2 regions of the Bacillus sp. FJAT-27231 genome follow, and region 1 is predicted to be linked to the other one. Evidence: riboswitches for the same ligand, from Rfam matches in the RefSeq annotation. Region 1 holds a riboswitch; the other holds the start of a gene.

Evidence for each region. Region 1 has a riboswitch for glycine ahead of gcvT (glycine cleavage system aminomethyltransferase GcvT). Riboswitches for the same ligand answer to the same signal wherever they lie in the genome.
Region 2: another riboswitch for glycine. It lies ahead of glyA (serine hydroxymethyltransferase); the one in region 1 lies ahead of gcvT (glycine cleavage system aminomethyltransferase GcvT).

What each region holds. Positions count from the first base shown of each region.
Region 1 covers NZ_LFZU01000001.1:2,720,345-2,728,170, forward strand. Annotated here, with positions in the region: gene gcvPA (aminomethyl-transferring glycine dehydrogenase subunit GcvPA) at 1-1,262, opposite strand, end outside; gene gcvT (glycine cleavage system aminomethyltransferase GcvT) at 1,284-2,384, opposite strand; glycine riboswitch at 2,470-2,550, opposite strand; glycine riboswitch at 2,554-2,644, opposite strand; gene AC623_RS13075 (DEAD/DEAH box helicase) at 2,803-4,503, shown strand; gene AC623_RS13080 (YqhG family protein) at 4,475-5,248, shown strand; gene AC623_RS21120 (YqzE family protein) at 5,265-5,435, opposite strand; gene AC623_RS13085 (competence type IV pilus minor pilin ComGG) at 5,496-5,876, opposite strand; gene comGF (competence type IV pilus minor pilin ComGF) at 5,873-6,367, opposite strand; gene AC623_RS21535 (type II secretion system protein) at 6,288-6,596, opposite strand; gene comGD (competence type IV pilus minor pilin ComGD) at 6,580-7,041, opposite strand; gene comGC (competence type IV pilus major pilin ComGC) at 7,031-7,354, opposite strand; gene comGB (competence type IV pilus assembly protein ComGB) at 7,372-7,826, opposite strand, start outside.
Region 2 covers NZ_LFZU01000001.1:3,487,608-3,495,433, forward strand. Annotated here, with positions in the region: gene lipA (lipoyl synthase) at 1-714, opposite strand, end outside; gene gcvH (glycine cleavage system protein GcvH) at 1,008-1,400, opposite strand; gene sdaAA (L-serine ammonia-lyase, iron-sulfur-dependent, subunit alpha) at 1,666-2,547, opposite strand; gene AC623_RS16850 (serine dehydratase beta chain) at 2,547-3,065, opposite strand; gene glyA (serine hydroxymethyltransferase) at 3,081-4,331, opposite strand; glycine riboswitch at 4,472-4,560, opposite strand; glycine riboswitch at 4,564-4,665, opposite strand; gene AC623_RS16865 (nitroreductase family protein) at 4,824-5,450, opposite strand; gene AC623_RS16870 (winged helix-turn-helix transcriptional regulator) at 5,570-5,926, shown strand; gene AC623_RS16875 (LAGLIDADG family homing endonuclease) at 6,121-6,486, shown strand; RNA gene ssrA (transfer-messenger RNA) at 6,924-7,266, opposite strand; gene smpB (SsrA-binding protein SmpB) at 7,368-7,826, opposite strand, start outside.

The DNA.
Region 1 (7,826 bases):
TTTTCAAGACCATCGTAAGTAAGACCAAGGTCATAACCGCCAATAATGCCTTTTTCAAGCAGCTTTTGGTTTACTTCTCTTACCGGTTTATTGAGGCGAATAACAAATTCATTAAATACAGGTCCCTCAAACAAGACTTCTACTCCATTTTGCTTTAACGTCTCTCTAGCAAAAAATGCTTTTTGCAAGTTTTGTGTCGCGATTTCACGCACACCTTTTTTACCTAAAGCTGTCATAGCTACACTGGCTGCAAGAGCGTTAAGTGCCTGATTGGAGCAAATGTTAGAAGTCGCTTTGTCACGACGGATATGCTGCTCGCGTGCTTGCAGCGTCAATACGAAGCCGCGTTGTCCTTGATCATCATGCGTCTGGCCAACGAGACGGCCTGGCACTTTACGCATCAGCTTTTTCGTTACTGCAAAGTATCCGCAGTGCGGTCCGCCAAATTGAGCCGGAATGCCAAATGGCTGAGCGTCACCGATCACAATATCAGCACCAAATTTTCCTGGAGGTGTCAGTGCACCAAGAGCAAGTGGATTAGAAGAAACAACAAACATGGCTTTTGCGTCATGAGCCGCTTTTTCTACTTCAGAAAGTGACTCAATCGCACCGAAGAAGTTAGGATATTGAACGATCACAGCTGCTGTATCGTTATCGACTAATTCATTTAGCTGATCAATGTCTGTTACTCCATTTTTGTGCGGGATTACCACTACTTCAATGTTTTGGCCTTTTGCGTAAGTCGCTAACACATCGCGTGACTCTGGATGAACCGTTTCTGATACGAGTACTTTCTTTCTTTTCGTCTGACCAGCGCTTAGCATAGCTGCTTCCGCCAACGCTGTGCCTCCGTCATACATAGAAGAGTTCGCTACATCCATACCCGTTAATTCGCAAATCATCGTTTGGAATTCAAAGATCGCTTGCAGTTCCCCTTGGGAAATTTCTGGCTGGTACGGTGTGTAAGCTGTGTAAAATTCTGAACGAGAAATAACGTGGTCTACAATAGACGGCGTATAGTGATCATATACACCTGCCCCTAAAAAGGAAGCATATTGTTTCGCATTGATGTTTTTAGCAGCCATTGCGCTTAATTCTTTTTTCAACGCTGGTTCTGCTTTTGCTTCTTTAATATTATATAATCCCTGAAAACGTACTTTTTCAGGAATGTCGGCAAATAATTCATCTACCGTTTGGACACCCACTGTTGCAAGCATTTCCTTTTTATCCGTTTCTGTCATCGGCAAGTAACGATGCTTCATTATATTCCCCTTCTCTCTTTCTTATTTTGAGCGTTTATAAAATGGTGGTTTTACCGTTTTAGCTGTTAATTTTTTGCCGCGGATTTCTACTTGCAGCTCTTGATCAGGTACAGCATACTCTGCTTTCACTAAAGCCAGACCAATATTTTTCTTTAACGTCGGTGATTGAGTACCGGTCGTTACATGACCCACTTCTTCTTCACCGGAAAAAACAAGATAGCCGTGACGCGGAATTCCCCGATCTATCATCTCAAGACCAATCAATTTCCGCTTCGGACCATTTTCTTTCTGCTCTTTCAACACGTCTAGGCCAATAAAGTCCTCTTTGTTTGTCTTTACTGCAAAACCTAAGCCTGCTTCAAGTGGTGAAATATCATCAGCTAGCTCCTGTCCATATAAAGCAAGGTTCGCTTCAAAGCGTAAGGTATCACGCGCACCGAGTCCGCATGGAAGAAGACCGTCTTCTTTGCCAGCCTCTAAAAGATCTTCCCATAGCTTAGGGGCATCTTCACTTCGGCTATAAATCTCAAAGCCATCTTCTCCTGTGTAACCAGTTCGTGATACGAGAGCTGGTATCCCGTTAATTCTAACTTCCTGCTTAAACTTAAAAGACTTAATCTCACTTAAATCCACATCAGCCACTAGCTTTTGCAAAATTCCTTCAGCAGCAGGACCTTGAATAGCGAGTTGTGCCCAGTCTTTTGATACGTTTTCAACTTCTATATTTCCTGCTTGATGCTTCTTCAGCCAATCAAAATCTTTATCTGTATTCGCTGCATTCACAACAAGTAGATAATCATCTTCAGCTAGCATGTAGACGAGCAAATCATCGACAGCTCCGCCTTTTTCATTACACATAATCGTATAGATTGCTTGATCTGGCTGGAGCTTTGACAAGTCGTTCGTCATCATTTTTTGTAGAAAGGCTAAGGAGTCTTTTCCCTTTACTGTAATTTCCCCCATATGAGAAACATCAAAAAGCCCTGCCTTTGTGCGGACAGCCTCATGTTCTTCTTTAATACTTGAAAATTGAACAGGCAGTTCCCATCCTCCAAAATCAATCGTTTTTGCTCCAGATCGCTGGTACGATTCAAACAATGGTGTGCGCTTTAATTCTCCCATTTCCCTACCCCTTTCATTGTCTTCCTGCGGTTCAGCCCATTATTTTTGCATAAAAAAAGACAAAGAACAGCTTTTACAAGTTGTTCTCTGTCCTTGAACCTGAAAGTTTAACCTGGTAAACAGGCTGTCTTCTTTGGTGGTTTCGTTAACGAAACGCTCTCCAGAGTCGCGTCCAGCAAGAGTTCTTTTGCCTGAGAGATTCACAAAAAGCTTGTTTGCTCCTTCGGCGCTGTATAAACAGTCTCTCCCCTCGCCTTCATTCGCTATATTTAGTTAATAAATGGGCATACTATGAACATCGGATTAGAGTAAATCAACAATATTCGCTTTTTTGCAAAATGACATAATATTTTGTTCACTTACATCCTACCATTAAAGGTAAGGTTTCGGCAACATATTTTATAAAGGAGTTTTTCAAATGGATGTGGAAATTTATTTCGATCATAGCTGGGAAGAGGAATTAGAAAAAAGACTCGAACAAGATGGGCCTTGGGGGAGCTGGCCGCTTTTCCAATCGACTATTAATATGGAAAGACGAATGATGGTCCCTGATTTTGAAGGATTGTTAGCTCCTAGCTTTCTGCCGGAACTTACGGCTCTTCCGCATCAGCTTGAAGCAGCTAGAAGAGTAGTGGAAGAAATGAATGGCAAAGCTATTTTAGCGGATGAAGTAGGACTCGGCAAAACAATCGAAGCTGGGCTAGTATTAAAAGAGTATTTGATTCGCGGCCTCGTGAAAAAAGTTTTAATCTTAGCTCCGGCTTCTCTCGTTTCTCAATGGGCCCATGAGTTAACTACTAAATTTTACATTCCTGCTATTGCCCAAAAGAAGTTTTATGCCTGGGATGAGCATGATATCGTCATTTCCTCGATCGATACAGCCAAACGAAGTCCGCACAAGGAAAAAATTTATGAACAAGACTATGACTTAGTTATTATTGATGAAGCTCATAAATTAAAAAACCATAAAACAAAAAACTATCAATTTGTCCGTCACTTAAAAAAGAAATTTTGCCTATTACTCACAGCGACACCTATTCAAAACCGGCTTGATGAAATGTTCCATCTCGTTTCGCTATTAAAGCCTGGTCATTTGGGAAGCGAAGGACAGTTTAGTGAGCAGTTTAAAAAAGGAGACCGGCAAGTACAAAACCATCACCATTTAATTAAGCTCATGAATAAAGTGATGATTCGTAACCGTCGGCAGGATACAGGTGTGGAGTGGACAGCCAGAAAAGTAGAATCCGTTAAAGTGACTTTCACAGAGGAAGAACGCTCGCTCTATCAAGCTCTTGAACAGCTCGTCCGCAGCCAGCCAGATGATGTACGGTCTGCTTTTTCCTTGCTTACTTTGCAGCGGGAAGCCTGCAGCAGCAAAGAAGCCGTCTTTTTCACCTTAAGAAACATGGCGAAGAAGCTGAATGGAAACCATCTTGATTTTCCAGAGAGTTTTCAAAACGCTTTGTCACATATACAGAACATTACGCACAACTCTAAAGCAGAAAAAGCACTTCAGCTCGTTCAATCGATTAATGACAAAGTAATTATTTTTACTGAATACCGGGCAACGCAGCTATATTTACAGTGGTTCTTTAAACAAAACGGGATTACATCCGTCCCCTTCCGCGGTGGGTTTAAACGCGGAAAGAAAGATTGGATGAAGCAGCTTTTCGAGAAGCAGGCTCAGATTCTAATCGCGACGGAAGCGGGCGGCGAAGGATTAAACCTACAATTTTGCCACCATGTCATTAATTTTGATCTTCCCTGGAATCCAATGCGACTTGAACAGCGGATCGGCCGTGTTCATCGATTCGGACAAACAAAAGATGTGTGCATTTATAACTTCAGCATTGAAGATACAATTGAAGACCGAATTCTGCAGCTGCTCTATGAAAAAATCCATCTATTTGAGCAGGCTGTCGGGCAACTAGATGATATTTTAGAGAGAATCGATCTTCCTAATATGCAGGAACATTTAGTGGATATTTTTCAGCACTCCAAAACAGAAGGAGAGCTGCACGTCAAAATGAAAAACCTTGAAGCGGCCATCGAATTAGCCAACGAGTGGAAAAAAGAGGAGGAGCGCTTTAGTGAAGAACGAAATTCATCTATTTCTTGAAGACTATTTTAAAGCCACTGAATGTACTTTTTTAGAGAAAACAGAAGGGTCACTTAGTGTCAAACTAACGCCTGCCATTGATAAAGAATTGATGAATCGGCCTTTTTATTGGCATTATGCCGAAAAAACTGGAATGAAAGCGGAGCCGCTTTCCGTAACCTTCATTACCGATCAAACCAAAATACCGGCTGATCTTGAAGGGGAATCTATCCACTTCGGCACCCCTCGTCTGCAACAGATTTTTCAATCGGCGAAAGAACATACCCGTTTTATCAGGCTCTACGAACAAAGAGCCACCGGTCATCGCCAGCCGCTTCATCCATGGCTTTTAATAAATGTAAAAGTATCCTATGAAGCCAATCATAAAAAAGATATCTTTTATTCACTTGGCCTCAATTTAATTAACGGAATGATTCAAGAAGAGTTCATGGACGTACTCAACCGTAAACAGCTCGTATCAAAAATCCCTGATTTTTCTTTTACCATTACTCCCTTAATTAAACCAAAAAGCGGCGTTAAGCGATTGCAGCGCTTTTTAACCTCCCAGCTTGAAAAAGAAAATCATCAATGGGCGGTAAAAGCACAAAAAGAATGGGAGGAAGACTCCCTCCTGCTTGATTCTTTTTATGAAGACGAAGAAAAACCTGAGGCTTATTTTATCGAAAAGGCGGCATTAGAAAAACAATATTCTCCAAAGATCGATGTGAATATTATTAATGGTGGGGTGATTTACTTGCATTCCTAAATAAAGCGCTGCGCCATCACTTTTTATAAAAGAGCTGGCGCAGCGCCCAAGGAAGCAAACCAAACCATCTAGAAGAAAAGGCCGCACGCCCAGCCCGTTTCTGGTAACGTTTTTCTCTTCTTACTTGCTTCGGTTCATTCCAATAACTAAGAAACGTTGCAATAAAATATTTTACGTATTCGTTCACAAACACCGCCTCCTGCAGTCGGTGTCATTTTTTCCAATTTCTGCTCGTTCTAAACACCTGCTATTCAATCCAGCGGACAATTTGTCGATCGGCCATGCTATAAATTATCCTTGTTGAAAATCTTGTTTCTGCTTTAGCCGTCTTTAAATGAATCGCTACTAATTCCTCTGTCTCGTCTGGTATCACTTTATATGTGACATCCCCACGATCTGTACGGTACATACCGGAAATCTCCTCTCCATTTTCCAGAAGCATGAAAATTTCCTGCAGTGCCATGAACTCTATCACTTTCGTTTCATAGTAGTCTGTTAAAAACAAAGCTGTTTTCTGCTTACTGACAAAGATTCCCGTTCCAAAAATGGCCGCTGTGCAAACAACGGTAAAGAGAAGAATCGTGTAAGGGAGAAGAACCCCCCTTTCATTACTGATTAAGCCTTTCATATTGCTTCCCCTGCAAAAAGATGAAGATACGCTCTTTCCTTTTCACCGTTTTTAAAAACAGCTCTTGTGCATAGTGAGGAATCGCACGGATAAAATTGCACAGAAGAAACTTCCTGCAAAATCATTTCATGTCCTCTGCCTCCAACCCTTCTCCTTATCCCCTCTTTATATTTCTCAATTGAAACCACTTCACCTTCTTGTATAAATGTGATTTGCTCATCTGTTATCTTCAGAGAATGAGACATATATAACTCTTTTCGCAGCTGCAGTACAAACAACTCCCATTCCGTTCTTCTTTCTGGATCAAGCTGCTCCTCCACCCGATAGACGGTCCCGTAGATAAGAGGAAAGAGAGCAGCCATACTAATAAAAATCATTAAAACAAATAAAGACTCTACCATCGTAAAGCCATTATTGTTTGTTAATACAAGAAGCTTGTCCCGATACTTTAAAGCAAGCGGCTGCCTTCGTCGTTTCCCAGGAAATATCATACTTCTCTCCCTCCTCTTCATAAACGACTTGAAAGTCCTTTCTTTCAAGCAGCCTCTTTCCACTCTCCTCATATAAGAACCTCATTCCTTTTTGCCGCTCCCATAGAGCTTTAGACTGTCCTGTCATTTGCACCATTAACGGCAGCACAGAGGCAGCCAACATCACAATTATCATTAAAGAAAGCAAGCTTTCTGCAAGCGTAAAGCCTCGTTCATTGTTCCGTAACATAAAATCTCCCCTTACCAATTTGAAAAACCAGCGAGATGTACCGACTTCCATACCTAAAACGAACGGTACCAAAGTTATTTGTATTCCCGTTTGGCAAAAAAGATAAAATCGTTAATGAACCATCCATATAACGAATCGTATCAGGCATGTTTCGTTGGACTAAAAAGTTTGCAGTAGAAGTGAGTGATCGGATTGTATAACAATTTTCTGTATAGAAGAACTTTACCTCTACTTTTTCCTGCCTGGCGATTGCATAAGACTGAGCGAAAAAAAGATCGGCCTGCAGCTGATTAAGAAACTGTTCTTTCTCGAAATGAGCTGCGAGCTTTGGAAAAGGAAGCACAGCGATAGAGAGTAAAACGATTATAATGGTAAGCACGACCATCGTTTCCATGAGCGTAAAGCCTCTCTCTTCTTTTGGTAACCGCATTCTTTTATGGAACAATGGATACTTCCCCATCTGTTCCAATCTTTAACTGGTCTCCATTCGGACAAGCCGTCTCATCATCTCTTAAATACCCTTTATCGGCCATTTCCTGAATGGTCGAAGGAAATTTATTAAGATCAATCCGATAAGCTTGCACCTGGCCTTGCACCATGTGTTTAAACGCCGTACATCCTTTTTTATTAATGCTATTACTCTGTTTTGCTACATTTGGTATAGCGATAAATAACAACACTGAAATGACTAATAAAACAATCATCATTTCAATGAGGGTGAAACCAGCCTCATTTTTATAGATAAATCTTTTTCTCACGAATAGATGCCTCCTTCTTAGATAGAACCGACCATTTGGAACATCGGCAGCATAACCGACAGGTAAATCGCAATTACAACAAGACCTACGCACAAAAAGATAGACGGCTGTAAAATAGACAAGCTTCTCTTTATTTTCTTTTCTAGTAAAGTCTCACAAAAATGACTGAACAAGAATAGTTCTTGAGCTAGCCGGCCATTCGTTTCACCATGACGAAGAATACGCGGAAGCTGAGGCACAAAGCAGGACATCTGTTCTGCTGCCTCTGCAAAAGACTGGCCTGTAACTAAACCGCTGTTTATTTCTGAAGCAACATGGCGCAGTACCGGGTGCATCGTCTGTTCTTGTAAGATTAGTAACACTTCATTCACCGCAAAACCGCTCTTCAGCAAAGAGGAAACCTCCTTTGCAAATAGGCGCGTAAAGAGCAACGGAAAATAAGTGGAAGTAATAGGAGTTTTTATGAGCCAAT
Region 2 (7,826 bases), 770 kb from region 1:
TGGTTGTAAATACTGTCCAATGGTTACGATGTCTACGTTGTTAGCCAATAGGTCATCCATCGTTTCAATAATTTCTTCTTTTGTTTCTCCGAGCCCAATCATAATGCTGGATTTCGTCGGCGTAAGCGGATTTAGTTCTTTTGCTCTTCTTAAAAGTTCAAGAGAACGCTCATAAGTTGCCCGCGCACGGACTCTCGGCGTTAATCTTCTTACCGTTTCAATATTGTGATTTAAAATATCTGGTTTGGCATCCATTAACAGCTTTAAATTTTCATATTTTCCGTTCATATCAGAAGGCAATACTTCAATGCTGCAAAACGGGTTGCGTTCTCTTACGGCTCTTACCGTTTCGGCAAAAACTCCTGCGCCGCCGTCTTTTAAATCATCACGAGCTACAGCCGTAATGACCACATGCTTTAACCCCATTTGCTCGACTGATTCTGCTACACGCTTCGGCTCGTTCCAATCTAGTTCCGTTGGAAGGCCAGTCTGCACAGCACAGAAACGGCAGGCGCGCGTGCAGACACTTCCTAAAATCATAAAGGTTGCCGTTTTACGCACAGCCCAGCATTCGTGGATATTAGGACATTTTGCTTCTTCACAAACCGTGTGCAGCTTTTTTTCACGCATCATTTTCTTTAGTCCTGTATAATCTTCGTTTGTATTTAATTTAATTTTGAGCCATTCCGGTTTGCGGACATACTCATTCGCCATATCATCCACTCCTACCACGCTTGACTTAATTTTGACTTAATTAAAACCACTAGAATGAGCAGGTTAGAAAGTACTTTTTCATGCCCTTCATTCACAGTGGTTTCGCCTTACATTCATACATAATGGAATGTCTTCCGTCTCTTTCTCTTGTATGTCATGCAGTATTGAGCTGTCCTAGCTACCGATTGTGCGAAAGATAGAACGGAAAACTGTGTGCTTGATTGTTCATCCCTGACGAAAAACTTCCCCTTCTCTTGTTTTACATAAAGGAGGGAATAGCGTTCATGCTCTGCTTACTCTTCTTCACGAATAAATTCTTGGTAGCCATTTTCGCTTAAAAGTTCTTTAAGCTCTTCTGGATTAGACATTTCTACTTCAATTAACCAGCCGTCTTCATATGGCTGCTCGTTAATTAACGCAGGTTCATCTTCTAATAGCTCATTCACTGTCACGACCGTGCCAGATACAGGAGAGAATAACTCTGATACCGCCTTGACCGATTCAATTGTTCCCATCGATTCATTTGCTGCTACTTCGCCATCCACTTCTGGATTTTCTACGAATACGATATCACCCAACTGTTTTTGTGCATAATCAGAAATACCGATTCTTACACGGTTTCCACTTAGTTGAAATACCCATTCGTGCTCTTTGCTATATAGTAAATCTGCAGTCGCTTTTGTCATTGTTTCTTTTCTCCCTTTCTCTACAACGCTTTTTCTTTTATTTATATAAAAACTTAGTAAACCCCTTTTGTGTAAGACAGCACCTCTATCGTGACGTCTTTTTTGTGCATGGATGGGTACAGCTCCCAAAAGCTATACCCTATCCTTTCTTCCCTCTGAAAATACGTAGCGATCAAACTCACGCTTCCCCTTTTATCGTGATGTTAGATCCAGACATCATGTTGTTCCCCCTGCATGATGTCTGGATTGACTTACGAACTTCTCGTTATTTTTTACTGCAAAACAGCCGTTCTTTAACCTTGAGTCCCGTTTCCGTTACGGCAAGGCCCCCAAGAGCTGTTTCCCGGAGTGTTCTTGGCATGTCTTTCCCTACCTTATACATTGCCTCAATCACTTCATCACACGGAATCCGGCTTTCTACTCCGGCAAGAGCCAGATCGGCAGCTGAAAAAGCAATGGATGTGCCAATTGCATTTCGTTTAACGCAAGGCACTTCGACAAGACCGGCAACAGGATCACAAACTAATCCCAAAAGAGATTTCATTGCTATAGCGGTTGCATGTACCGCTTGCTGCGGGCTTCCTCCCTTTAATTCCGTAATGGTACCGGCAGCCATCGCAGCTGCCGAGCCAACCTCTGCCTGACAACCGCCAGCAGCCCCTGAAATAAATGAGCGATTGGCAATTACATACCCAAGCATGCTAGCCGTAAATAATCCCATAACCAAATCTTTAAAAGGCGTTCCATCATTTTGATGCAGGGAGAATAGCACGCCAGGTAAAATGCCTGCTGCTCCAGCAGTTGGAGTGGCTACAATAACACCCATTCGAGCATTGCTCTCTGAAGTAGCGAGTGAAAATGTCATAGCCTGGCTAATATAGCTGCCTGTAAGCGGTTTTCCAGACTTCACGTACTCTCCCATCTTAACGGCATCTCCCCCTGAAATACCGCTTGGTGCAGGAGAGGAATCCTTTGTTCCAATATCAACGGCTTCCTTCATCTTGATCAATCGTTCTTCCATCATACGAAGAATCGTTTGTTGATCTCTTCCTGACTTCTTTTCTTCCAGCATCAGCATGGTTTCACCGATCGTTTTCTGTTCCTTTTCACAGAATTCCAGAAGTTCTCTCATTGATAAAATTTCCATCAGGCATTCCTCGCAATTTCTTCTCTTAATCGGTACACTTGGTAGTTTTTAGCCAAGGCTGAAAAATCATCGCTTGTGCTCAGACGGATATCCACCATTCGTCCGTTAATCATAAAGATTTTAGATAAACCGCCTCCTAGCGAAGCTCCGCCTACTTTTACAAGATGATCCCCTCTTTTTGCGGTTACCATCGTTGTATTGGGATGATCAAAGAATAGGCAAGACCCTTGAGGTTCAATCGTGTAATCAAGACCCGCTTTATATGCAAGCTGCAATGCATGCCGAATTCCCGGGTCATCCGTACCCATGCCGAGTAATCCGCCAAGAAGTGCTTTATCTGTCCCATGGCCTTGATACGTTTCAGCAAAAGAGTCGTAGAAAATAATGTCTGCCTCTTCAGGACAACCATCCAGCAGTTCATAAATGAATTTGCCAATCGACACAACACCAGCAGTATGGGAACTTGATGGTCCAACCATAATAGGTCCGATAATATCAAAGCAACTCTGAAATTCCATTATGATGCTCCTTTCTTATACGTTGATCGGCTGTTGGAATAACGGATAAACTCCGCAGATAGACGCAGTTTTTTCTTTAGCCTCTGCCACCACTGCCGGCTCCCCTTTACTTTTCAGTACAGCAGCAATCACTTGGGCAATCTGTTCCATTTGTTCTTCTTTCATTCCGCGCGTTGTTAAGGCAGCAGTTCCCATCCGGACTCCGCTCGTCACAAAAGGACTTTCTGGATCGTAAGGAATCGTATTCTTATTCACTGTGATTCCTGCTTCTTCAAGCAGACGCTCTGCTTCTTTTCCAGTTAACCCCCATGGGCGCACATCTAGCAAAATCAGATGATTATCCGTTCCTCCAGAGACGAGAGCTGCTCCTTCTTTCTTTAATACTTCCCCAAGTTTTTGGCTGTTTTTAATCACCTGTTTGGCGTAATCTTTAAAGGCTGGCTGTAGAGCTTCGTTAAAAGCAACCGCTTTTGCGGCAATGATATGCATCAACGGTCCACCTTGAATACCAGGGAATACCGCTTTGTTAACCGCTTTAATGATCTCTTCGTCGTTCGTTAAAATAAAGCCGCCGCGTGGTCCTCTTAATGTTTTATGGGTCGTGCTTGTCACTACATCTGCATAAGGAATCGGAGAAGGGTGAAGACCGGCTGCTACAAGTCCCGCGATGTGTGCCATGTCTACCATGAACTTTGCACCCACTTGATCGGCAATTTCTTTGAATCTGGCAAAATCAATCGTCCTTGGGTAAGCGCTTGCACCAGCAATAATTAATTTGGGCTTTTCTTTACGAGCCATCGCCTCTACTTCGTCATAATCAATTAATTGTGTATCTTCCTTGACTCCGTAAGAAACTACTTCAAACCACTTGCCAGAGATGCTTACAGGACTTCCGTGAGTTAAATGCCCGCCGTGCGAAAGATTCATCCCCATAATTTTGTCGCCAGGCTGAAGCAATGCATAAAAAACGGCAAGGTTCGCCTGTGCCCCTGAATGAGGCTGAACATTGGCATACTTGGCACCGAACAGTGTCGTTAACCGTTCAATCGCTGTCCGCTCTGCCACATCAACAAATTCACAGCCGCCGTAATAACGTTTCCCCGGATAACCCTCAGCATATTTATTTGTCATGACGCTTCCCATTGCTTCTAAAACATCCGTGCTGACAAAGTTCTCTGATGCAATCAACTCCAGCGTTTCATGCTGGCGACGTTTCTCATGCTCAATCGCTTCGAAAATAGTGAAATCATTATTTTGCAAACTCATCTCTACGCCTCCTATTCGTTTACATTTCGTTCGCTCGCTGCTGAATAACCAAGCTTTTTCACTCTTCTCTTTTAGAAAAGTGCTCTATCTCGTCACCTTTTCTGCACGCAAAAAAGGACAGAAAAGGGTAACGTTCCCTTCTCTGTCCTTTTACCTGAGAGTTTAACTCCATCCAGCGATCGGATTGAGTCTTCCCCTTTGGTGGCGTATTTAAACGCGCTCTCCAGAGGTGCGTCCCATTGTGGTTCTTCTACCTGAGAGATTAGTTCCAAGGGTCTTTTTTGGAACTTGCTCCTTCGGTGGCTCATTACTCGCACTCTCCCACAATCGTCATCCGCTATGTTTCGTTTAGAATATTAAAAATAGTTGTAATTGTCAACTGTTTTTTGATTAATTTGTTATTTTTTTATCGTTAATAAAATGAACAAAGGAGCATCCCGCAAAATCGCGGAATGCTCCTTCACTCCCCTATTGATAGAGGTATTTATTTAATTAGATAAAACGAACCATTTCTTCAAGCGGCAGCCGGGTCGTTTTATGAGCTGGCGCAGCGGCCTTGCCAAGAGCGATTAAAACAATTGGAATATATCTTTCTGGCACATCAAACCGCTCAGCAAATTTTTGCTTATCAAATCCACCCATCGTTACCGTATCGTAACCATTCGCTTTGGCAATCAGCATAAGCTGCATCGAGACGAGGCCTGTGTCAAATGAAGCAATATTAGCTCTTGCTTCAACAGGCGCATTAGGATAAGTATTATTCGTATTCTGAATTAGCTTGTTCATGCTCGCTTCGTCGATGAAACCTGCCTCATAGCTGCTGCGGTATACTTTTTCGACATTCTTGTACATCTCAATATCACCTAAAACGGCAATAACTGCTGAAGATGTCTCAACTTGCTCCTGATTATAAGCAATAGCCTTCAGTTCCTTCTTCGTTTCTTCATCATCAATGACGATAAAGCGCCACGGCTGAAGATTACTAGATGATGGAGCTAACATGGCTTCTTGCAGCATTTCCTCTATTTCCTGTCTCGGAATTTTATAATGTGGATCATATTTTCTAACAGAATGTCGATTGCGAATGACTTCTGATAAGCTTGGCATCGTTGTTATCATACTTTTCCCTCCCAATTAAACTTACTAATAGTAAGTTCAAAAATAAGCTTACTACTAGTAAGCTTGGGTTGTCAAATACTCTATGCTAAAATTAAGATAAAAACATTGAGGTTATCAGAATGAGCGAACAAAATGAATGGAATTGTCTTCAGAAGAAACATAAAGACAAAGCGACGATTTGCGATAACTTTCACCATACGATTGAATTCATTGGCAAGCGTTGGATGGGAATCATTATTTATACTTTGCTAAAGGGTGATAAAAGATATCACGAATTGCTAAATGAAATCTCTGGCATCTCTGACCGGCTCCTCACAGAACGGCTGCGGGAGCTAGAAAACGAAGGACTAGTCGTAAAGAAGACATTCGAATCCTCCCCAAGAAAAGTCATCTATTCCTTAACCCCAATCGGCAGAGAACTGGAAGATGTCATCACGGCTGTTATGCGCTGGGTTAGTAAGGCTTCTCGTATCTAAACCCTATACTTGGATCATTATCTAAATAAAAACTTAATTTTTATTATCCTTTCTTAGAAAAATAGACTCATAGAAATAACAATTCTATGTTTTGAAGCTTCTATACAAGTTGATGATCATCACAACTTGACGAGTTTTTTCTTTCATAAAGCTTCCATTTTTTCAGGAATAACAATAATTTAGGGGGAGAGGACATGAAAGATTGGGAAGCGGGCTATTTAGCAGGAATTATAGACGGGGAAGGCTCTATCACACTAACTAGAATGCATCAAAGAGAACATCGGCGTCCTTGCATTACCATTTCTTCGTCGGATAAAGAGCTTCTTCTATACATTCAAACACTGACCGGCGGAGCCATTAGTAACAAGAAGAATTATAAGCCTGGCCTTCACAAGGACTCTTATACATTGTCTATAAAGAACAAAGAGAGTGTGTTGATTATTTTAAAAGAAGTTTCCCCCTATCTCAGAATAGATAAAAAAGAAATCGAGCCAAATGGATATTGGAACACTACGACAGAGTCACTCCTCGAAATGGAAAGTATACAACAGCTATGCTAAAAGCAAAATTATTATTTGAGGAAGCCTTTTTTAACATATAAAAACTGTTAAAGACCTCCTTCTCGTTCACGAACACAAAAAGACTTGCCACGTTTGGCAAGTCTTTTAATTAACTAGATAATATCCACCAAATTATGTATGGTGGAGACGGTGGGACGTGCTTTTCCATGCTTTCGTCATGGCACTGACTATATCTTGAACCTGCGTAGTAAGACAGGTCCTTCGGCGTCTTATGCGAAAAATAGTTTTACCCAGATCTCTCAGGCAGCTTCCCGCATCCTAGTACTGCCCGCTAAGTGGCAGCCTATAAGTCGATACACGGCTGTTGGATTGCTCCACATACCGCTCGGCATTGCCTTATCATCATTCGATGACTTAGGTTTCACCGATAAAGCCGAATTTTCACTTGTATGTTACCATACAAGGCGACTATTTACTAATCGAACCCACGTCCAAAGATAACGGCACTTGAACGTCTACGAGCGTAGTCGATATATTACGGGTTTCGCTGTTCCTTTTGCCTATCGACGGGCGTCTGGACAGCTAGCCTGATTCATCTCTTCCTTTGTCCCCAGGCGGAGAACTACGGCGTAGCCCACTAAGAGTGAGTCCCTTACCCTACCACATGGGCGATGGAGGGAGGAACCGCTTCAAGCTGTTATTAGGCAGCTAAAGCGAGGTTGTTGTTTTGTTTGCCAGTTATTATTGGCTTTGACGTTTTTACGAGGACGATCCCCTCGGCTCGCAGCCCAAGCTCGAACTATCCCTGTCGAATCCGTAACGTCCCCATTATAAAAATAGGAATTGGACTCTATGTCCGAAGCTTAGCTACAGTTCTTATTATAACATAATCAGCAAAAAAAGCAACAGCTGTTCGCTTTTCACCCTTTTTGCCGTTCTCTAAATGCACGCTCCACGTCACGCTTCGCTTCTTTCTTCTTCAAATCTTCCCGCTTATCGAATTTTTTCTTCCCTTTAGCCAGACCAATTAACAGTTTCGCATAGCCGTCTTTTAAATACATTTTCAGCGGCACAATGGAATAGCCGGCTTCCTTCGTTTCCCCAATCAGCTTATCAATCTGCTTACGGTGCAGCAGCAGCTTTCTCGTTCTAAGCGGATCATGGTTATAACGGTTCCCTTGTTCATAAGGGCTGATATGCATGTTATATACGAATACTTCCCCTTTTTGTATGCGGGCAAACGCATCTTTCAAATTTACCCGTCCGGCGCGAATTGATTTAATTTCAGTTCCTTGCAGTACAATCCCCGCTTCAAATGTTTCTTCGATAAAAAAATCATGATGCGCCTTTTTGTTTTGCGCGACTACTTTTCCTTCTCC